One region of the Lysinibacillus sp. JNUCC-52 genome, then DNA from elsewhere that is predicted to be linked to it. Evidence: riboswitches for the same ligand, from Rfam matches in the RefSeq annotation. Region 1 holds a riboswitch; each other region holds the start of a gene.
The links. Region 1 has a riboswitch for S-adenosylmethionine ahead of JNUCC52_RS11890 (O-acetylhomoserine aminocarboxypropyltransferase/cysteine synthase family protein). Riboswitches for the same ligand answer to the same signal wherever they lie in the genome.

Region 1 (5,711 bases):
GTTTTGCAAACATCACTTTGTTTGCTGTAATTACATGACACTTATGTTCAACAGCACGCTTTAAATAACTAAACGCTGGTTCTTCATTAACAATTGCTTCAAATACAACTTGCATGCCAGGCTCCGCTAAAACCTCATCCATACTTGTTGTTAATAAATGAGCAGTACCTGGAACACGTTCACGACTCGTATCTGTTACTAATATTTTGGCTACTTCCAATTCAATGCCTAATTTCCGTTTTAGTTCTTCACGCTTTTCATTCAATATATGATAGATACCTTGACCTACTGTTCCAAATCCTAAAATCGCTGCCTTTATAGTTGCCATACCTGTTATTCCCTCCAACGTACATTTCTCCAGTTTTATATATATATATAAAGTCTGTGCCTACAAGCACATATTCAAATAATTCAAAATTTAACTTAAAGAAAATTGTAACGCAAATAAATACATTGCACAAGAAAAATCTTTCTAGGAAGGACAATTGTTTTCCCTAGGCGTGCAAAAGAAATCGGTTTCATTGCCTTTATTATACGTTTTTTTATTAAAACTATAATTTTTGAACAAATCTTGACGATAAAATGAAATGTCTTTCTTCTATTATATATGTACGAAGATACCCTTTATAGAATAAGCTATTTTTGAAAAGTAGTAATTAATTCGACAAGTAAACTGCACAATAAAAAACTCATTCCCTATAGCAGTAGAGAATGAGCTAAAAAATATAAGGGAAAGTTAACTTGCTTGTAAGAATAATCGATAACGATATTGAGCTAAAGCTAATCGCACTAGCGTTACTTCTTCTTGTGTAAAGTTCGGTATTGCATATGTGCGTTCAATTAATTGAAACGATCCGTATTTTAAATAATATTCTGTCGCTGGTAGTGCGATATGGCTTGTACCGTAACCTTCATACTCTTCAAAAACTTCTTTGACTATATAGCCCTTTTCTTTAGCATATACAATTTCTTCAAAAGCACTATGTCCAAAAGTTTGTTGCCATTTTGTTTCAACTGTCGAAAGTATGTTTTGAATGGATTTGTTGTTCACAAAATGATGACTTTCATTTAATTCATAAATAATATAAGCTGTTACATTTTGTGCACGATAAACATTTCCCATTTTCAACACTCCTTATCGATCAGTTTTTTAAGTGAGAGTAGCTACTGGCTATGTAGCTACCCTCTATATATATATTCAAAAGTGGGGGAGCACTTATGAAAACAAATTGATTGTTCTACCGCCTAAAAATTTACGGCATTTAGAATTACGTAACATCGACACTTTTAATTTTTGTTCTAGGTTGGTAGCCATTCGAACATGTAACTTAATCCCTAGTATATAGCATGGTTTTAATTAAGTCAATAATACTTATAAAAATACTAGGTATTAAATATAGGAAATTTCAGAAAACTTACCGAATGAGGTAACGATTGATGTAGCAACGTTATACGCATTACCAAATGAGGCATTTCGAATGAGAAAATACGTTAACGCTACGACAGGAATCTAGTTTTATTAATTTAAGTTATGCTTCTACTTTTTGTGTAGCTGCTGTTACTTGTGCAATTGCTTGCTCTAGGTCTGCAATAATATCCTCAACTGCCTCTAAACCGATTGATAAGCGAATGAGCGACTCGGATACGCCAGTTTGGATTAATTCCTCAGCAGATAGTTGCTGATGTGTTGTTGATGCTGGATGAATAATTAATGATTTTGCATCTCCAACGTTTGCTACGTGTGAGAATAATTTTACGCTGTCTATTAGCTGACGCCCTGCTTCTCGTCCACCTTTTATGCCAAATGTAAGCACTGAACCGAAGCCATTTTTCAAGTATTTTTTTGCTAAATCATGCGAAGCAAAATCCTCAAATCCATTATAATTCACATATTCCACAGATGGGTGGTTACGTAAATATTCAGCGACTGCTAATGCATTTTCATTATGTTTAGGAATACGCAAATGAAGCGTTTCTAAACCTTGTAGTAAGTTAAAGGCAGCATCAGCACTTAATGTTGGACCAAAATCTCGTAGTAATTGCACGCGCAGTTTTGTGGCAAATGCAGCCGCTGCTGTATCAATACCATATCTTAATCCATGATAAGAAGTGTCTGGCTCTGTAAATCTAGGGAATCTTCCTTGTGTCCAATCAAATTTCCCCGCATCTACAACTACGCCACCTAAAGTTGTTCCATGTCCACCAATCCATTTTGTCGCGGAGTGAACAACGATATCTGCACCAAAGTCAATTGGCGTTGCGCCGTATGGTGAGGCAAATGTGCTATCGATAATTAAAGGCAGTCCATTTTCATGCGCAATATTTGCTACTGCTTCTACATCTAAAACCTTTAAGCTTGGATTGCCGTAAATTTCAGCGAACACCGCTTTTGTGTTTTCATTGATCGCAGATCGGAAGTTCTCAGGATTTGTTTCATCTACGAAAATTGTTTTAATACCGTAGTTTGGTAGTGTATTTGCTAATAAGTTATATGTTCCTCCGTATAAAGAGCTTGCTGCTACAATTTCATCCCCTGCTCCTGCAAGATTTAAAATTGAAAATGCGATAGCTGCTGCACCTGATGAAAGTGCTACTGCTGCTGTCCCGCCTTCCAATAATGCGACGCGTTTTTCAAAAACATCTACAGTTGGGTTTGTAATACGTGTGTAAATATTGCCCGCTTCTTCTAATGCAAAAAGACGTTGCGCATGAGCAGTGTCTTTAAATACGAAAGCTGTTGAACGATACACTGGTACAGTTCGGGAGCCTGTTACTGGGTCAGGCTCTTGACCACCGTGTAATAGTAATGTTTCTGGTTTGAAATTCGACATATTTTCTTCCTCCTTAATGGTTTTACGATGGTACCGGAGATGAGGAGGATTTATGTGTAGAAAACAAAAACCCTCTTCAGTTAAGAAGAGGGTTGCGGTTGCAAGTTTTCCTCCCCTTATCTGCCAGATCCAAGTAAGAATCTGTAGGAATTAGCACCTTAGCAAGTTCGTCACTCACTGGTTGCCGGGCATCGTAGGGCCTATTCCCTCCGCCGCTCTTGATAAGAGTATGTGATTCAATTTCCATCGTTGTTACACAGTATAAACATAGACTTTTTTTCTGTCAACAGTAAAATTTATTTTTTTCTGAAACTTCTGTCTGCTAATTTACGTAATAAGAGCACATACACTATATAAAGAATATAAAATGAAAGGAGCATTTTTTATGGAAAAAGCCATGGTATTTTTTATTATTATAATAATTGGTTATTTCATTGGCTGTATTCACGGCTCTAAAGTGGCACAATTTCTATCAGGTGTAGATTTAAAAAAGACTGGTCATGGCAATGCTGGTGCTTCAAATGCAACGCTGTCTCTTGGCTGGAAATACGGCATATTAGTGGCCCTAATTGATATTGGTAAAGGCGTTGGTGCTATTCTCTGTGCTATTTACTACTTATCTTCTAATGCATCACAATTCACTGAAGTACAAATGTGGCTCTTAATCTATACAATGGCTGCTAGTGTTATTTTAGGGCATAACTTCCCTTTCCATATGGGCTTCAAAGGTGGCAAAGGAACTGCCTCCATTATCGGAATTTTACTTGCCGTCGATTGGAAAATTGCATTATGTGCACTTATCTTATTTGTGATTTTATCTTTAGCAACAAACTATTTAATTGTCGGTGTGTTAGAATTTTATATTGTATTTTGTACAGCTACCTATTTATGGATACCTGGCCTCGGCCCAACGATCATTTCTATTCTCCTTTTATGCATAGCGTTCATCTTGCATATCGAAAATATTAAAAGACTATTCAACGGAACGGAACCGAAAGTAACATCTGCCTTTAAAAAAGCCGCATAAAGCAAGTGATTGAGCCTAAGCGATAACTGCTACAGTTAGCACAAAACACAGGCGTAACTGGCGGTGAAACAGCGAGGTAGCGGCTTACGATCTCGTAGGAAAACAATCGCATAGCAAAAAAGTGTTAGATTGATGGCAGTCAATCTAACACTTTTTTTAAATATATTATTTAGCAAATGATGGGTCTAGCATTGTACCATTCTTTGCTAAATTCACATGCCAAGAAAGTGCTTTTTCTAAATCATGCGGTGTATGGTGACCACCTGTTGCTTCATTAGCGTCATTAAAGTACGCCCATAATTGCTCTTTATAATCAGGATGCGCACAGTTTTCAATGATTAGGCCAACACGCTCTTTAGGTGCTAAACCTCTTAAGTCTGCAACTCCTTGCTCTGTTACAATAATATCTACATCATGTTCTGTATGATCTACATGTGAAACCATAGGAACGATACTAGAAATTTTCCCGCCTTTTGCATACGATTTTGTTACGAAAATACCTAATCGTGCATTACGAGCAAAATCACCAGAGCCTCCAATACCATTCATCATCTTTGTACCAGAAACATGAGTCGAATTCACATTACCGTAAATATCCAATTCAAGCGCTGTATTTACAGATATTAAGCCGAGTCGACGAATAATTTCTGGGTGATTAGAAATTTCCTGTGGTCGTAATACTAATTTATCTGCATATTTTTCAAAATTCCCGTAAACCTGGTTTCCTACTTTCTCAGATAGGGTAATAGAAGTAGCAGATGCAAAGCTTACTTTTCCAGCATCCATTAATTCAAATACTGCATCCTGTAGCACTTCCGAATAAACTTCTAAATTTTCAAACTCGGAATCTTTGAAACCTAACAAGACAGCATTCGCCACCGAACCTACACCTGATTGTAGTGGACGTAAACTTGTCGTTAAACGACCTACTTTTATTTCTTCTCTTAAGAAATTCAATAGATGATTTGCCATAATATCTGTTTCTTCATCAGCAGGAACAATCATTGATGGCGCATCTAAAATATCTGAAATAACAATACCTTTAACTTTATCTAAATTTAGTGGAATCCCTATTGTACCAAGACGATCTGACACATTTAGCATTGGAATTGGATCACGTTTACCTTGTGGTCCTGGAACAAAAATATCATGCACACCTTCTAATGCATCCAGCTGTGCTATGTTTAGCTCGATGATAATTTGATCTGCTTCTTGTACGAAAATCGGAGAGTTACCAACTGAAGTTGTAGGAATTAATAAGCCATCTTCTGTAATAGCAGCAGCTTCAATAATAGCAAAGTCTATCGGACCAATGATGCCCTGACGTACTAATTCAGCATTGTGTGATAGGTGGGCATCAACATACGTAACTTCTCCACTATTAATCATGTTTCGAATGCCTGCGTCTCCTTGGAAAGGTCCACGCTTGCGAATAACACCCGCTTCTGCTAAGTATTGGTCAACTTCTGGTCCAAGTGATGCACCTGTATATACATCCACCTTGAAACTTTCTGTTTTTGCTTTCTCAACAAGTGCAAGCGGTACCACTTTTACGTCACCTGCACGTGTAAATCCGCTCATGCCAAGTACCATGCCGTCCTTAATCCAAGATGCTGCTTCTTCTGCTGTTACAACTTTGTTTCGTAATTGTTCATTACGAAGCTTTTTTGCTAACTTTTCATCCATTCCTTATTCCTCCATCCCACATATATTTACTTCAACTCGATTATTTTCCTTCACATTGGTACACCCAACCAATGTAAAAAAACAGGAGATAAATAACCTGTCGTCATACATAATTTTACACTATTCAGAACATTTAAGCTATATCTAACAAAATATTTTACTTAACG
Region 2 (5,711 bases), 1.3 Mb from region 1:
GTCTTGGATTTCTTCAGATTTTAATACTTCTAATAATTTTTTAATTTCTGGTTTATTTTCATCACCAGCACGAACTGCAATAATATTTACATATGGAGATTCTTTATCTTCTAAAGCAATTGCATCTTCAATTGGGTTTAGTCCATTATCAATTGCATAGTTAGAGTTAATAAGTACTGCATCGCCTTCTTCGTTTTCAAACATTTGCACAAGTAGCTCTGGTGCAGTATTTGCATCGAATTTAAAGTCTTTTGGATTATCTACAATATCTTTAATTTCTGCTGCTGTTTTGTCGATACCATCTTTTAATTTAATTAAGCCTTTTGCTTCTAATAGTGACAACATACGGCCATGGTCTGAAACTGAGTTCGATAATAAAATTGTTGCACCTTTAGGAAGGTCTTCAAGTGATTTATATTTTTTAGAGTAAATACCGATTGGCTCGATATGTACGCCACCTGCATTTACAAAATCATAGCCATTATCTTTAATTTGTAATTCAAGATAAGGAATATGTTGGAAATAGTTTGCATCAATAGTTTTTGACTCTAAATCTTGGTTAGGTAATACATAATCTTGGTACGTCTCGATTTTTAAATCAATACCTTCTTTTGCTAAAATCGGTTTTGCTTGTTCTAAAATAACTGCGTGAGGTGTGTTAGAAGCACCAATTTTTAATGTTACTTTATCTTCAGTTTTTGCACTGTCATCTCCAGTTGTTGATCCTGCTTCGTCTTTGTTACCAGCACCACATGCTGCTAAAGCCAATACAAGTACTGATAAAAATAATCCTGCTAATAACTTCTTCATTTGTATACACTCCCTTTATTTGTTCAAACAATATGTTAGCGGTAAATACCGGTTTAACCTTTTTAACGTTTGTCTGTTTTCGTTGTAATCATATCGCCAATCCATTGAATGATAAATACGACTACTAAGATCAAAATAGTTGCCATTAATGTCACATCTTGGCGATTACGTTGGAAGCCATCTAAAAAGGCTAAGTTTCCTAGACCGCCAGCACCAATAATACCAGCCATTGCCGTATATCCAACAAGTGCTACAGCCGTTACAGTAATCCCAGAAATAAGTGCTGGTAATGATTCTGGAATTAGAACCTTCCATATAATCGTGGACGTTTTAGCCCCCATCGAGCGTGCTGCTTCAACAACACCTTTATCAATTTCACGTAATGCAATTAGTACCATTCGTGCATAGAATGGGGCAGCACCAATAATAAGTGCTGGTAGGGCTGCATTTGCTCCTCGGATTGTCCCAAGTAAAAACTTCGTAAATGGAATAAGTAAAATAATTAACACGATAAATGGTATCGAACGGAATATATTAACGACCGATCCTGTTAAAAAGTTAACAATTTTATTGGCCCATAACTGGTTTGGACTCGTTAAAAAGAGGATTATGCCAATGGCTAAACCAAGTATAAATGTTACGACTGTAGATAGAGTGGTCATATAAAGTGTTTCATATGTGGCTGTCCACATTTTTTCCCAGTCGACATTCGGAAAGAGACTAGTTAGCATTTGCAATCACCTCCGTTTGTACTTCAACTGTATTTAAATAATTTAATGCAGCTGCTACATTTGTCTCTGTACCATCAATTTGTACAATAAGAGTACCGTATGCACCATTTTTCGTTTGCGAGATATTACCATGGACAATGCTAACTTCTACATCAAACTGTTTTACTAAATGTGATATAACTGGCTGCTCTGTTTTTTCACCAACAAATACAAGCTTAACAAGGTGTCCTGTTGGATAGTTCATTCTAAGCTGTGCAACTGTCTCCTGCGTTTCCTTCGTATCGGTAATTTGTGATACGAATTTTTTAGTGATCGCTGCTTGTGGTGCTTGGAACACTTGTAGTACTTCACCACGTTCAACAATTTCTCCAGCTTCCATTACCGCTACACGATGACAGATTTTGCGAATAACATGCATTTCATGAGTAATTAATACGATTGTTAAGCCTAATCGTTCGTTTATATCGACAAGCAAATCAAGAATTGCATCCGTTGTTTCTGGATCCAGTGCTGATGTAGCTTCATCACATAACAGCACTTCAGGATTATTGGCAAGTGCTCGTGCTATGCCAACACGTTGCTTTTGACCACCTGACAGTTGTGATGGAAACGATTTGTCACGACCTTCTAAACCAACAAGTGCAATAAGTTCTTTCACACGTGCGTCTCGCTCACTTTTAGCTACACCTGCAATTTCAAGTGGAAATGCAATGTTTTCTGCAACTGTTCTTGACCAAAGTAAGTTAAAATGTTGGAAAATCATACTTACCTTTTGTCTAGCATCACGCAACTTTTGACCCTTAATAGATGAAAATTCTTGGTTATTCACCTTCACCGAACCAGTTGTCGGCTTTTCTAAACCGTTTAATAAACGAATCATCGTACTTTTACCAGCGCCACTATAGCCAATAATGCCAAAAATTTCACCTTTGTTAATTGTAAGATTAACATCTTTAACAGCAGTTAATTCGCCATTTGCGGTTTTGTATTTCTTCGTAATATTTTGAAGCTGTATCATAGCGAAACTCCTTTTCTCATATAGAAAACCCCTTCACTCACAGACAAGTAGAAGGGGTCACGTACTTTATACGCTAAACCGTTCTCTCATCTTTCAAAGAAAAATCTTTGAGTGATTTGGCACCTTTTCACATTTGTGATGGTTGCCGGGCTTCATAGGGCACTTCCCTCCGCCGCTCTTTATAAGAGTTCGATATATTTAATAGTTTTTAATATAGTTGTTACTTTACCATGCTAGCAAAGTTCAGTCAATTGGTTTTTTTAACAATTCGTATAAAAAAGGTACGGATTGAAATGCATAAACCTTTTCTCTAACTGATCCACCATCACTAACGAGTAAACACGGTACACTTTCGATTTGAAAATCATAAGCTATTTGCTCTAAAAAATTAATATTTGCCTTGCCTAATTTTAACTGTGGCAATAATTGTTCTATGATATCCATCATTTTAGATGCAACTGCACACGTTCCGCACATCGGTGTATATAAATAAAAGGCAGTTTTTTCACCAGATTTTACTGCTGTTTCCCACTGCTCTTTTGACCATTCTTCCATTTTTCAACCAACCTTACAAAATATATTCATTATGGATGGAAAAATGCGCACGCAATAAAATCATTGCAAGCACTTTCCTCGGTGTAGTTTCTACTTCTTTATAAGTAGGCATCGTTCGCAAATGCTCTGCTTCAGGATAATGTCTGTCCATCAATGCTCGTAATTTATCTCCAGATGCATCTGCATCAAAAAATGTATAGAGCTCATAGCCCTCATATGGGTCGAGTAATTCTTCTAATTGATGCACACCAATTGTACCATTTGTACAAAGTATTGTAACATCTTCACTCAAAATAGGTTCTATTTGAAGCTTATCCGAACGGCCTTCCACAATTAAACATTTCCCTTCGAACATCACGCCACCCCCATTTAGCAGTTATCTACGACAACAATTTATTGCAATTATAGGATTCCACACTATGCATAGATCTACACGTTAACAATATTTTCTATATGTCACTTTGCAATTTGGATAACATTTTATGTGAGTTACTTGGACTTTCATTTACTTGAAGAGTCACGCTTTGTACAGCTCAAAAAACAATTGCATACCTGTGTTATATAATAAAAAACGCCGGTATGTACTCCGACGTTTTTCTATTATAGGCTTGATTATTCTGCAATCATTTCTTCGTATTGTTCTGCAGTCATAAGGTTTTCAAGCTCTGAAGCATCAGCAGGCTCTACAACGATCATCCATGCTTTTTCATATGGTGATTCGTTTACGAATTCTGGGCTATCTTCTAGATCTGCATTTACTTCCACTACAGTACCTGAAATCGGTGCGTATAATTCAGAAACAGTTTTTACTGATTCTACGCTGCCAAATGGATCATCAGTTTTAATTTCGTCGCCAACTTGTGGAAGCTCAACGAAAACGATGTCTCCTAATTCAGATTGTGCAAAATGCGAAATACCGATACGTACTTTACCATCTTCTAATTTTACCCATTCGTGTTCTTCAGAGTAACGTAAGTCTTTAGGTGTGCTCATGCCAAAAACCCCTCCATAAATATGTAATATATTCACTTTCAGTGTGCCATACTTCTTTCATAAAAACAAGGATTAAAGCTGTTATTTCCACGCTTGTTCAAAATCTGATTCTTTAAATCCTAACGTTACTTTTTTTCCATCAGTAACGATTGGTCGCTTAATTAACATACCATCAGAAGCAAGTAGTGTGAGCTGTTCATCTTCCGACATTTCCGCCAGTTTATCCTTCAACCCAAGTTCGCGATATTTCATGCCAGATGTGTTGAAAAATTTCTTTAATGGCTGCCCGCTAGCCTGCCAATAACTTTTAATTTGCTCTTTCGTAGGTGCTTGTTCAACAATGTGTACCTCTTCGTATGAAACGCCATTGTCGTTTAACCACTTCTGTGCTTTTTTACAAGTTGTACATTTAGGATAATGGATAAGTTGAATCATATTTATAGGCTCCTCTGCTATCATTTCCTGTAGTATACCATCATAACTAGTATGAGCCAAAAAGAAACATTTATTGGTTAATTTCATAATTGTTTGCGTGCCTGTCACTTTGGCTTAAATTGTTTGCGTGCCTGTCACTTTAGTGTGGGCAACTGGCATTCTGTCTGCTCCTATTTCGTAAAATTCCACTTCGCTTTCCGCGGGCACGATGTAAGCCGCAACCGTCGCTAGCGCGCCGTCTGTTGCGTCTTACATTACGTGCGTTCCCGCAGGAGTCTTCGTGGATTTTTACTTAGATAGTTTTAATTGGCAAAGTGAGAATTGTTTGCATGCCTGGCACTTTGGCATTAATTGTTTGTGTGCCTGACACCCTCCCTTTCAATAAAAAAGACAACAAGTTGATTTACTTGTTGTCTTTTTTCGAAACTTTGATTTTTCCTACCGTTAGTAAAGAGCTAGGTTAAAGATTATATTATACGATGAATTTTTCTGCTTCGATTAGTTTAACAGAAGCTTCACGTTTTTTAGCAATAAGGTTATAAGGGTTGTTACGAGTTAGTTTACGTAAAGCTGACAATGTCATACGTGCAGCGTCCCCATCTGCTGAAGCAAGAATTGTATCCTTTGCTTCTTTCTCAATTTCTGCAAATGCTTCTTGGCAGAAAATTTGTGTATAAAGTAATTTTTGATGAGACTTTTCTGCACCTTCACGCGCAATCGCCTTTTCTGTACGTAACACAGTAGACTCCATAGCGAATAATTGGTTAGCGATATTGGCAATGTTCACTAATACTTCTTGCTCTTGGTCAAGTTTCGCTCCATAGCGCTGTGCTGCCATACCTGCTGCTAATACAGCAATTTTCTTCGCGTTTTTCACAAGATATTTTTCTTGTGCTAGCGGCTCTGTGCCTACTTCTTCAGGCATTAGCATAAGAAGTTCTTGTTGCAAGTTTTGAGCGACCTGCAATAATGGTAATTCACCTTTTAATGCTTTTTTCATAAATGTACCTGGTACAATCATGCGGTTAATTTCATTTGTACCTTCGAAAATACGGTTAATTCTTGAATCGCGATAAATTCGCTCTACTTCATATTCAGCCATAAAGCCATAGCCACCATGTAATTGCACCGCTTCATCTGCGATATAGTCCAATGTTTCTGAACCAAAC
Region 3 (5,711 bases), 1.4 Mb from region 1:
TAAAATATAAGCTAAAGCCATGAACGGTACAACAACTTGTGCAACATTTGCAATCGATTTAACCCCACCGAAAATAATGGCACCTAATAATACAATAATAATAATTCCTGTAATCCAAGGATCCATTCCGAAAGCGTTTTCAACAGCAACAGAAATTGCATTTGATTGAACGCCAGGCATTAATATTAACATTGCAATTAACGCAGCAATCGCAAAAATTACCGCAAACCACTTTTGCCCCATACCTTTCTCAATGTAAAAGGCTGGACCACCACGGTATTCGGTATCTTTCTCTTCTTTATAAATTTGTGCTAATGTCGACTCAACATAAGCTGTCGCAGCACCAATGAAGGCAATTGCCCACATCCAAAAAATTGCACCAGGCCCCCCCATTGCGATTGCAGTTGCCGTACCAGCAATATTACCTGTACCTACACGGCCTGATAATGCAATCGACATTGCCTGGAAAGAAGAAATTCCTTTTTCCGATTTTTCTCCTTTAAACATTAAGACGAACATATCCTTAATGAGTCTTACTTGTAGGAACCGTGTAATAATCGAAAAGAATAAACCAATCAATAAAATACCATAAATAAACCACGGTCCCCATAAAATACTGTTCAGAAAACTTACAATACCTTCCATTTTACCCCTCCCAAAATATGAATATTCTTACTTTAAGACATTATAGTATTACATTTTTCTGAAAATTACAACATTATTTTTAAGTTACTATACATCTTATTCAACAATATTTTTCGAAGGGGAAACATTCTATTGAATTATATATCCAATTCTACGCAAGGCATTATTAACAAAATCTCGGATATAGACAAAAATCTCTTCACGCTCTATTTCATGGAATAGATTATGGTAGCATTTTGCCCATTCCTTAAATTGGAATTCTGCAAACTCTTGCTGATGTAGCCAATTACGTGTTTGTCTCGTTTCCGTAATACTATCTTTTTCGCCAGTCATAATAAGCATAGGCGTATTCGGAAATTCTGCTTTAGGCATGACGGCTAAATTGCGCATCATTTGCTGGAGTTCGCGATACCACTTCACTGATATAACTGACTTAAAAGGAAACTCGTCCCTCATTTCCTCTCTGCCTTCAATACTGCGCGTTAATTTGTCAAAAGAAATATCGTGTGTCATTTTAACACTTGCCGTTAAAGCACTTAAGCTAGTTAATGCATTTGATAACTTACCAGGCTGTAGTTTCAAATGTAGCCAAGGCGAAGTTAAAACAATACCTGCACATTCATATTTTCTCTTATGCATTGTATGCAATAATAACGTTGCTCCTAGTCCATGCCCTATTAAAAACACTGGCAAATCATATGAAAAAGCATTTTCAATTAAATGCCTTGTATATTTGTTATACTCTTTAAAGTCCTCATCATGGACTCGTGATAGTTTTGCATTTGCCCCATGATTTGGTAAATCCCCCATGACTACGTGGAAGCCTTCCATTCTGAGTTTTTCAATAAGCCATGCGTACCAACGGTGATTTTCATAAGCACCGTGAACAATAGCAATCACAGCCTTCGCTTGTCCATCAGCTTCCCATTTCCACATTCACATAGTCCTCCTAATTAAATAGTTACACACTGATTATAACGAAATATTCTCGTCATTATAAAATTATATTTGCATAAAATTGCGCATTTGATACGATAATACTACATCAAAGAAAGAAAAGAGGCGTTTAGCATGATTTATCCGTTTAAAGACAAGACCCCTAATATCGATCCATCGGTTTTTATTGCTGACTATGCAACCGTTACTGGTGACGTAACGATTGGTGCCGAAACCACTATTTGGTTTAATACTGTTATTCGAGGCGATGTATCGCCAACAATAATTGGTAAACGAGTAAGCATCCAAGATCTTTGCTGTCTACATCAGAGTCCAAAATATCCATTAATAATCGAAGATGAAGTAACAGTTGGACACCAAGTAACTTTACATAGCTGTACAATTCGAAAAAATGCATTAATAGGTATGGGATCAATCGTGTTGGATGGGGCAGAGATAGGAGAAGGTGCTTTTATTGGTGCGGGTAGTCTTGTACCTCCAGGTAAAGTCATTCCTCCTAATTGCTTAGCATTAGGTCGTCCAGCAAAAGTCGTACGTGAATTAAATGCTGAAGATAAAGAAGACATGGAACGTATCGTTAGAGAATACGCCGAAAAAGGTCAATATTACAAATCTCTTCAAAAATAATGGATGCCCTAAATACGAGGGCTGCCGATATAGGCGTAGGTGCTCTTGTAAAAACACATTTATACAGGATAAAAAATAAATTCGCGATTTCCTTCCAACTGTAAACGGAAAGACGCGAATTTTTTTGCAATCATTTACGCCTATCCATAATTGCCGTCCAGATTTTTTGTATGCTTGACAAGCTCTTCAAAAATCTGTAACTTGCTTCAGCATTCAAACCCAACCTTTAAACGTGAGGTATGAATGCTGAAGCAAGTTAGAAAGGGGCCATGAAGTAGCCCCTTTCCATTGCTTATAGACCTGCTTTTTCTCTTAAAGCATCTGCCTTGTCCGTATTTTCCCAAGGCACATTTAAATCTGTACGGCCAAAGTGACCATAAGCTGCCGTTTGTTTATAAATTGGGCGACGTAGATCAAGCATTTTAATAATGCCTGCTGGACGTAGATCAAATAAATCGCGAACCCATTTTACGATATCGCTTTCGCTTACTTTTCCTGTACCAAATGTATCTACTGCGATTGATACGGGTTGTGCTACACCAATGGCATAAGCAAGTTGTACTTCAGCACGTTCTGCTAAACCTGCAGCAACAATGTTTTTAGCTACATAACGCGCTGCATATGCAGCAGAACGGTCCACTTTTGTAGCATCCTTACCAGAGAATGCTCCACCACCATGACGTGCATAGCCACCGTATGTATCAACGATGATTTTACGTCCTGTAAGACCAGCATCTCCTTTAGGTCCACCAATAACAAAACGACCTGTTGGGTTAATGAAATATTTTGTTTGAGCATCTAATAGCTCACTAGGTACTACAGGAGCTATTACTAACTCTTTTAAATCTGATTGAATTTGCTCTAATGTCGCTTCTTCATCATGCTGTGTTGAAATAACAATCGTATCGACACGGACTGGGATGTTGTGTTCATCATACTCAATTGTCACCTGTGTTTTACCGTCTGGACGTAAATATGCTAGTTCACCTGATTTACGAACTTCTGTTAAACGACGAGCTAATTTATGCGCTAAACTAATTGGTAAAGGCATTAATTCAGGTGTTTCGTTACAAGCGTAACCAAACATTAATCCTTGGTCACCTGCACCAATTGCTTCAATATCTGCATCAGTCATAGAACCTTCACGCGCTTCTAATGCTTGGTCTACACCTTGGGCAATGTCTGGTGATTGTTCACCAATTGCTACTAGTACTGCTAAGTTTTCAGCATCAAAGCCATATTTACCGCGTGTGTAGCCGATTTCTGCTACAGTATCACGCACGATACCTTTAATATCTACATAAGTAGAAGTAGTAATTTCTCCTGCTACTAGTACTAATCCTGTCGTTACAGTTGTTTCACACGCTACACGTGCATTTGGATCTTCTTTTAAAATGGCATCTAAAATGGCATCCGAAATTTGGTCACAAATTTTGTCAGGATGTCCTTCTGTTACACTCTCTGATGTAAACAATCGACGGTTTGTCATTTGGTTTTCCTCCTATTACTCTTACAAATAGCATTTGCGAAATTAATACGGTACTCATTACCCATGTCAAGTTCGCTCCTGAAGGATAGAACTTTCAAGCCGTTGTTGCTTTTAACATGAGGATTTCGAAAGATCCGTCATTATAATAAGGAAAGAATTGTATATACTTACCTTTACATTCATTATGAAAATAAAAAAAATCCTTTTCTCACGTCTTTACATGAGGAAAGGAATAATGACTTCGTAACCTTTCACTCTTATCGTTCAAGGGTTTTCCCCTTGCATCAGGTTGGCACCAGCGCATGTCGTGAAATAGTTCATGCAGGTTGCCGGGTTTCACAGGGCCTGACCCTCCACCAGCTCGGGATAAGAGTATCCGTTCAATTCCTCATCTTACGTAAAAGGTCGAACGTTGTCAATTATTTTATGACTTTTTGTTGAAAGTTATTTAAAACACGAAAATAATTTTTGAATTAGTATAGATTATTAAAGCAATTGTGTTATACTATTTTTGAAATTAAGAAAAACTCCCTCAAACTCAAGGGAATATTATAAAAAAGGATGGTATTTAATCGATGAATTCAGTAGAAATTGCAAACGAACTGAAGGAATTATTAAACGGTGGGAACATTAACGTTCAACTTTCAGTACCACAATTAGCGGAAAAAGCTACATCTCGTGGTGAGGCAATGTTAACAGTAGATGGCGCAGTTCGTGCAGAAACTGGCAAATACACTGGTCGTTCACCTAAAGATAAATATACGGTAGAAGAAGAAAGCACAAAAGATAAAATTGACTGGGGTAAAGTAAACCAACCAATTTCTTCGGAAGTGTTCGATAACTTATATGTAAAAGTAGTTAAATACTTAAAAGAACGTGACGAATTATTCGTATTCAAAGGTTTTGCTGGTGCTGACAAAGATTCACAATTAAGCATCCAAGTAATCAATGAATATGCTTGGCACAATCTTTTCGCCCATCAATTATTTATCCGTCCAACACAAGAAGAATTAGCTTCTCATGTTGCTGAATTCACAGTTATTTCAGCTCCTAACTTTAAAGCGGATCCAGCTATCGATGGTACATCTTCTGAAACTTTCATTATTGTATCACTTGAAAAGAAAATCATCCTAATCGGTGGTACTGAATATGCTGGTGAAATGAAAAAATCTATTTTCGGCATTATGAACTACCTACTACCACAACAAGGCATCCTATCAATGCACTGTTCAGCAAACGTAGGTGAAGCTGGCGATGTGGCATTATTCTTCGGTTTATCTGGTACTGGTAAAACAACTTTATCAGCTGACCCTGCCCGCAAATTAATCGGTGACGATGAGCACGGCTGGTCTGACAACGGCGTATTCAATATTGAAGGTGGTTGCTATGCAAAAACAATTAACCTTTCTGCTGAAAAAGAACCTGAAATCTATAACGCAATCCGCTTCGGTTCTGTTCTAGAAAACGTAGCTGTAGATCCTGAAACTCGTGTTTGTGACTACGATGATGTTTCATTAACAGAAAACACACGTGTTGCTTACCCAATCCAATTTATTGAAAATATTGTTGATCCATCTGTTGCAGGTCATCCAAAAACAATCGTCTTCTTAACTGCTGATGCATTTGGTGTGTTACCTCCAATCAGTAAATTAACAAAAGAACAAGCAATGTATCACTTCCTAAGTGGTTTCACTTCGAAGCTAGCAGGTACTGAACGTGGTGTAACAGAGCCAGAGCCAGTATTCTCTACATGTTTCGGTTCTCCATTCCTTCCACTTCCAGCAACTGTTTATGCTGAAATGTTAGGTCAAAAAATCGATGAGCATGGCGCACAAGTATTCCTTGTAAACACTGGCTGGACTGGTGGCGAATACGGTACAGGTAGCCGTATGAAGCTTTCATACACTCGTACAATGGTACGTGCTGCAATCGATGGCAAACTGAACAATGTTGAAACGACACAGGACGCTGTATTTGGCTTACACATCCCTAC
Region 4 (5,711 bases), 2.0 Mb from region 1:
TAAACGAATTAGCAATTGTCGTTGCACTTGGTGTAGATAAAATAGATGATGAATATGAAATTTCTATCCAAGTTGTTGATACTAGTGAAATTTCTTCAAAGCAACCTTCTAGCGGACGATCACCTGTAGTCACTTATAATTCGAAGGGAAAAAGTGTATTTGAAGCAATTCGAAGAATGACGACTTTAACACCACGGAGACCTTATTTTGCTCATTTACAAATGGTAGTTATCGGAGAAAAATTAGCTGAGGAAGGAATAAACGAACCACTAGACTTTATCGCAAGAGATCATGAATTTCGAAATGATTTTGATGTTATCATAACGCATGATTCAACAGCAAAAGAAGTGCTCAACGTCTTAACCCCGATTGAAAAAATGCCTGCCAATAAATTGTTAAATTCAATTAAGGTATCCGAAAAATCTTGGGGTTCCACATTATCTGTTAATACAGACGAACTACTAAATACCCTTAGTAGCAAAGAAAAAAGTGCTGTTTTATCGGTTGTTGAAATAGAAGGAGATACAAAATTAGGAATAGATCAAACAAATGTAGAAAGAATTACAACGCCCGTTATTTTAAAATATATTGGTATAGCTGTTTTTAAAGAAGATAAATTGATAGGGATTTTATCCGAAGAGGAAAGTATTTACTATAATTTTTTAAATAACAAAATTGAAAGTACGGTAGAAGTTCTTTCTTGCCCTGATGGTGGAGAGTTGTCGACCGAAATTACAAAATCGACATCTAATATTAAGGGAACTTTTAAAAATGGCATTCCAAAAATAACAATAAAAATTGATATTACACAAAATATTGGCGAAGTAAATTGTCCCATTAATTTAACTAAAGACAAAAGCATTCATTATATTAATAAAAAGACCGAAGAACGTATAAAAGAACAAACGAAAAAAACACTAGATACGATTCAAAAAAATTATAAACTCGATATATTAGGCTTTGGGGAAGCACTCCATCGGAAAGATCCTAAAAAATGGGAGAAAACAAAAAAAGAATGGTCTACAATATATCCCGAGGTAGCTGTCAATATCGAAGTCAATGTGGCTACACAAGGATTAGGAACAATCCAAAATTCATTATTGCACAATTCAAAGGAGTAGCTAGCGATGTTTATAACGATTGTTTTCGTAGTATTTTCTTTGGCCATTGCTTACAGTGTCATTCCTAATTTAAAGAAAAAAGGCGAAAAAAAAACAATTATCGTCTTTTCTATTATATTAAGCATAGGAGCGGCATTAAATATTGCCATTGGATTAAAAAAGAACATTCCCAGCCCTTTAGATTTCATTACATTTATTTTAACGCCCCTTAGAAAATTGTTACTTACACTTTTTCAATAAAAAATGAAAAGAAAGGGTAGTGTACGATGGATAAACAACTCATTAGCGCAAGACAATTTACAGTCATTACCCTTCTCTATTCAATTGGAACAGCTATATTAATTGTGCCAGCAAGTATTACAGAAAAACTCAGCCAGGATGCGTGGATTGGAGCGGCTATTGGTGTACTATTAAGCATTTTATTAATAAAGCTCTTTGTATCATTAGGAAATCAAACTCCAAACCTTACGTTTATTGAAGCAAATGGAAAAATTTTTGGCAAATTCATCGGTACTTTGACATCGCTTTGTTTTATGTCTTTAACCTTTTTTTCAGCAGGCGAATTATTATATTTCATCGGAATTTTTATGCAAACGGAAGTGATGCCCGAAACACCTACTCTGACCTTTGCAGTTTTATTTACGATTATTATCGTTTTCGCGTCGTATTTAGGGATTGAAGTTTTTGCACGTTCTGTGGAAATACTATTTCCAATATTTATGTTAATTTTTATTATTTTTATTATTTGTATTTCCCCTCAAATCAATATAGAAAATATTATGCCAGTCTATGAAACAGACACAAAACCATTAATCGTCGGTACGCTAAACTTTACGAGTGTTTTTTCTTTCCCACTTGCTGTGTTGCTTATGTTTTTCCCTTCTGGAGTCAATGTACATAAAGCAGCTCAAAAAGGATATTATATCGGCACACTACTAGGCGGAATTGTCTTAATTCTTATTATTACCCTTTCAACACTCGTTCTTGGCTCAACTAATACATCAATTAAGACATTTCCAAGCTATGCGCTAGCTCAAAGGATTTCGATAGGTAATTTTTTCCAACGAGTGGAAATTATCATGGCTGTTATGTGGATTATATCCATTTACATTCGGACATTTATTTATTTTTACGCAACGGTACTTGGCATAGGACAAATATTTAAAATAAAAGATCCTCGCCCACTCATTTTACCACTTGGATTATGTATGGTTGCACTGGCTCAAATTGCTCACCCGAATATCGTCCATTCTAATAATTATAATGAGAATATTTGGCCGTTGTATTCAGGATTATTAACTGTTTTACTTCCATTGTTGTTACTAACAGTCGCAAAAGTTCGCAAAATAAAAAAGAAAGAAGACAGTCAAAGCTCTTCTAGTAATCAGCAAGAATCTCAAGAACAACAATCAAAAGACAAGCAAAATTCAAAAGAACAACAAGAATCAAAAGTGCAGCAAACTCCAAAAGAACAACAAGAATCGAAAGCGCAGCAAGATGCGACCAAACCAAACTCGTCCGAATCTCAATAAGTTAACAACAAAAACCACATTTCTCACTTTTAATGAGAAATGTGGTTTTTCTAACTGTAAAACGGTATGTTAATTGTCCCATATTAAATATGGTATTCAATCTCATCAACAAAATCCCATTCGTACGGTGTTTCCTGATAAACATAATAGTTAAGCCAATTTGAAAATAGTAAATGCGTATGTGCTCGCCATGTATTGATCGGCTCATTAGAAGGATTATTATTCGGGAAATAGTTAACAGGAATCGCAATATCAATTCCTTTTTCAACATCACGGTAATATTCATCAGCTAATGTTGTCGCGTCGTATTCTAAGTGACCTGTAATCATTATGTTCTTATTATCCTTTGACTGCACGATAAAGACGCCAGCATCTTCTGAATAGGACAGTAAGCGTAAATCTGGGTGCTTACGTACTTCATCAATGGAAACCGATGTATAGCGTGAATGTGGTGCTGTAAATAAGTCACTAAAGCCGCGCACTAAATCGACCGTTAAATCGGTAATTACATGTGAATAGACGCCAGAACATTTTTCTGGTAGCTCAAATTTACCGATACCGTAATGGTGATATAGTGCAGCTTGTGCCCCCCAACATATATGCATTACGGACGTAACATTTTTCACAGACCAATCCATTATTTCTGAAATTTCTTCCCAATAATTCACTTCTTCAAATGCCATTTTTTCAACAGGCGCACCCGTAATAATCATACCGTCAAAGCGGCGATGGCGAATTTCTTTAAATGTCGAGTAAAATAGCTGTAAATGTGATTTACTCACGTTTTTAGACTCATGTGTTGCTGTATTTAAAAATGTAATATTCACTTGTAATGGTGTATTACCGAGCAATCGCAGTAATTGTAGCTCTGTTTTTTCTTTTTCTGGCATTAAATTAAAAATTAAAATATTTAAAGGACGAATTTGTTGCGTTTTAGCGCGGTCTTCTTCCATAACGAATATTTTTTCCCCACGTAAATGTTCTCCAGCTGGTAAGTTTTTCGGAATATTAATAGGCATGCTGTATTCCCCTTTTCTTTAATTTTTTCTCTCTATCTATTTAAAAATTAAAAAATCCCCCTCATTCCATTAGAGCAAGAATGAGAAGGATAATTATCACGTTCACTCTTATCTCTCAAAGGAAACATCCTTTGGTGGAATTAGCACCTTTCTAACATTGTTAGAGGTTGCTGAAGCGTCATAGGGCCAAATCCCTCAGCTTCTCTTGATAAGATTATTTAATTAAAAAGAATTGTATCATGAACAATTAAGAATTTCAATAATACATAGAATATTTAGTATTTAAATGAATGGAAGTTTATTTTTTGATGAACACTATCATTAAAGTATCTATTTCTTTTGTGAGTTACGTATCTACTGGTTAAATATCATTTTTTTCATCAATTAGCCTTCGTAAATGACAAACCAATGACAATTGTAACCCGATAAACATTCATGCATTGTAAATTGATTTTTGTAGAAGAAAACGTAATGGTAATCATGGAGGTATTATGTTAACATATACCTTTAGTAACAGAGAGGAACGTGAAATATTTTGATTAAAATTGAACTCCCAAAACCAGACTTAGTAATTCGTCAACGTGAGCAAGTATTAAAACCAGGTGATGTAGAAATCACACCATTCCATGGTTTTATTGATTTCCATAAAATCACTCGCGAAAAAGGTGGCATATTCTTATTCTACAACGAAAAAAATGAGCTATTATTTGTAGGAAAAGCGCGCAAAATTCGTCAACGCATTAAAAAGCATTTTGAAGATAACGTATCACCAATGAAAAAATATCGTGATGAAATTTTCAAAATTGAAGTGTATGAAATTGATGATCCAATGGAACGTGAAATTTACGAAACATATGCTATTAACACTTTCCGTGCAAAATATAATCTTGAAAAAGTATTTTATTAAGATAAACGCCGTTAGCAACCACTTGCTAACGGTTTTCTTTTTTAGCGTTATTCATATAAAAAAACCCACGAGAGAGGTATCTCTCGTGGGTTTTTGGTATTTAGATAAATATTTTTTCATCTTTAAATTTGTCAGCTGTTAGTAAGCTTACAACAACAAAGATAATAAATGAAGCTACTATCGGGATTGTCACTGTATGCATACCAAAGATTGACGGATAAAAGCGATCAATCACAATGTATAACGTCATGCCCGTAATCATGGAAGCAATTGCGCCATATTTGTTGGCCTTTTTCCAATATAATCCTAGGACGACTGACCAAATAAAGACAGCTTCTAGGCCACCAAATGCAAATAAATTAAGCCAAACAAGTAAATCTGGTGGATTTAACGCAAATACAACGACCGCTAAACCAATTACGGTAGTGACAATAAAGCTTGCCCGCTTAATCTCCCCGTCGTTGGCAGTTGGCTTCACATAGTTTAAATAAATATCTTTCACAACGGTTGAACTAACTAACATCAGTAGTGCATTAACCGTAGACATCGTGGCTGCCATCGGTGCTGCTAAAACAATACCCGCTAAATATGGCGGTAAAACTTTTAACGTTAATAATGGCATCACTTTATCGCCAATCTCAATACCTGGCATTACTGGACGCGCTAGCACACCAATTAGATGCATGCCAAACATAATTGTCCCGATGGCGATCGTACCAATAATAATCGCTAAATGCATACTTTTTGAATCTTTATAGCTCATAGCACGTACTGCAATTTGAGGTAGACCCACTACGCCAATTCCTATTAAAATCCAAAATGTAGAAACATATAACGGCGTTAGTTCACCTTCTGCACCAAATGGAGACACTAACTTTGGATTTTCTGCCACAAGGGATGTCATAATTTGATCTATTCCCCCGCCTGCAATGATTGTCCCAATTAGTAAAATAACCGTACCAATTACCATTATCGAACCTTGTACTGTATCTGTTAAAGCGACCGCACGGAAGCCCCCAATAATGACATAAATTAATACCGATGCAGCAAAAATAAAGAGTGCCGCTGTATAATTTAAACCCGTTAAAGATTCAATTAAGCGTGCTCCACCAACCCACTGTGCCATCATTGC

Region 2: it holds a riboswitch for S-adenosylmethionine, as region 1 does, so the genes downstream of both, JNUCC52_RS18285 (methionine ABC transporter ATP-binding protein) here and JNUCC52_RS11890 (O-acetylhomoserine aminocarboxypropyltransferase/cysteine synthase family protein) in region 1, are expected to answer to the same signal.
Region 3: it holds a riboswitch for S-adenosylmethionine, as region 1 does, so the genes downstream of both, metK (methionine adenosyltransferase) here and JNUCC52_RS11890 (O-acetylhomoserine aminocarboxypropyltransferase/cysteine synthase family protein) in region 1, are expected to answer to the same signal.
Region 4: it holds a riboswitch for S-adenosylmethionine, as region 1 does, so the genes downstream of both, metA (homoserine O-acetyltransferase MetA) here and JNUCC52_RS11890 (O-acetylhomoserine aminocarboxypropyltransferase/cysteine synthase family protein) in region 1, are expected to answer to the same signal.

Annotation. Positions count from the first base shown of each region.
Region 1 covers NZ_CP065546.1:2,404,790-2,410,500, forward strand. The annotation lists gene JNUCC52_RS11880 (homoserine dehydrogenase) at 1-328, opposite strand, end outside; gene JNUCC52_RS11885 (hypothetical protein) at 737-1,123, opposite strand; gene JNUCC52_RS11890 (O-acetylhomoserine aminocarboxypropyltransferase/cysteine synthase family protein) at 1,530-2,831, opposite strand; SAM riboswitch class I at 2,945-3,059, opposite strand; gene JNUCC52_RS11895 (glycerol-3-phosphate acyltransferase) at 3,217-3,858, shown strand; gene scpC (succinyl-CoA:acetate CoA-transferase ScpC) at 4,024-5,544, opposite strand.
Region 2 covers NZ_CP065546.1:3,711,883-3,717,593, reverse strand. The annotation lists gene JNUCC52_RS18295 (MetQ/NlpA family ABC transporter substrate-binding protein) at 1-810, opposite strand, end outside; gene JNUCC52_RS18290 (methionine ABC transporter permease) at 873-1,541, opposite strand; gene JNUCC52_RS18285 (methionine ABC transporter ATP-binding protein) at 1,531-2,559, opposite strand; SAM riboswitch class I at 2,643-2,747, opposite strand; gene JNUCC52_RS18280 (thioredoxin family protein) at 2,803-3,114, opposite strand; gene JNUCC52_RS18275 (toprim domain-containing protein) at 3,128-3,469, opposite strand; gene gcvH (glycine cleavage system protein GcvH) at 3,727-4,107, opposite strand; gene JNUCC52_RS18265 (arsenate reductase family protein) at 4,189-4,542, opposite strand; gene JNUCC52_RS18260 (acyl-CoA dehydrogenase FadE) at 5,015-5,711, opposite strand, start outside.
Region 3 covers NZ_CP065546.1:3,828,999-3,834,709, reverse strand. The annotation lists gene JNUCC52_RS19055 (alanine/glycine:cation symporter family protein) at 1-645, opposite strand, end outside; gene JNUCC52_RS19050 (alpha/beta hydrolase) at 775-1,581, opposite strand; gene JNUCC52_RS19045 (gamma carbonic anhydrase) at 1,717-2,229, shown strand; gene metK (methionine adenosyltransferase) at 2,522-3,718, opposite strand; SAM riboswitch class I at 3,973-4,091, opposite strand; gene pckA (phosphoenolpyruvate carboxykinase (ATP)) at 4,294-5,711, shown strand, end outside.
Region 4 covers NZ_CP065546.1:453,574-459,284, forward strand. The annotation lists gene JNUCC52_RS02430 (Ger(x)C family spore germination protein) at 1-1,121, shown strand, start outside; gene JNUCC52_RS02435 (hypothetical protein) at 1,128-1,361, shown strand; gene JNUCC52_RS02440 (GerAB/ArcD/ProY family transporter) at 1,388-2,653, shown strand; gene metA (homoserine O-acetyltransferase MetA) at 2,737-3,672, opposite strand; SAM riboswitch class I at 3,778-3,887, opposite strand; gene JNUCC52_RS02450 (nucleotide excision repair endonuclease) at 4,208-4,579, shown strand; gene panF (sodium/pantothenate symporter) at 4,680-5,711, opposite strand, start outside.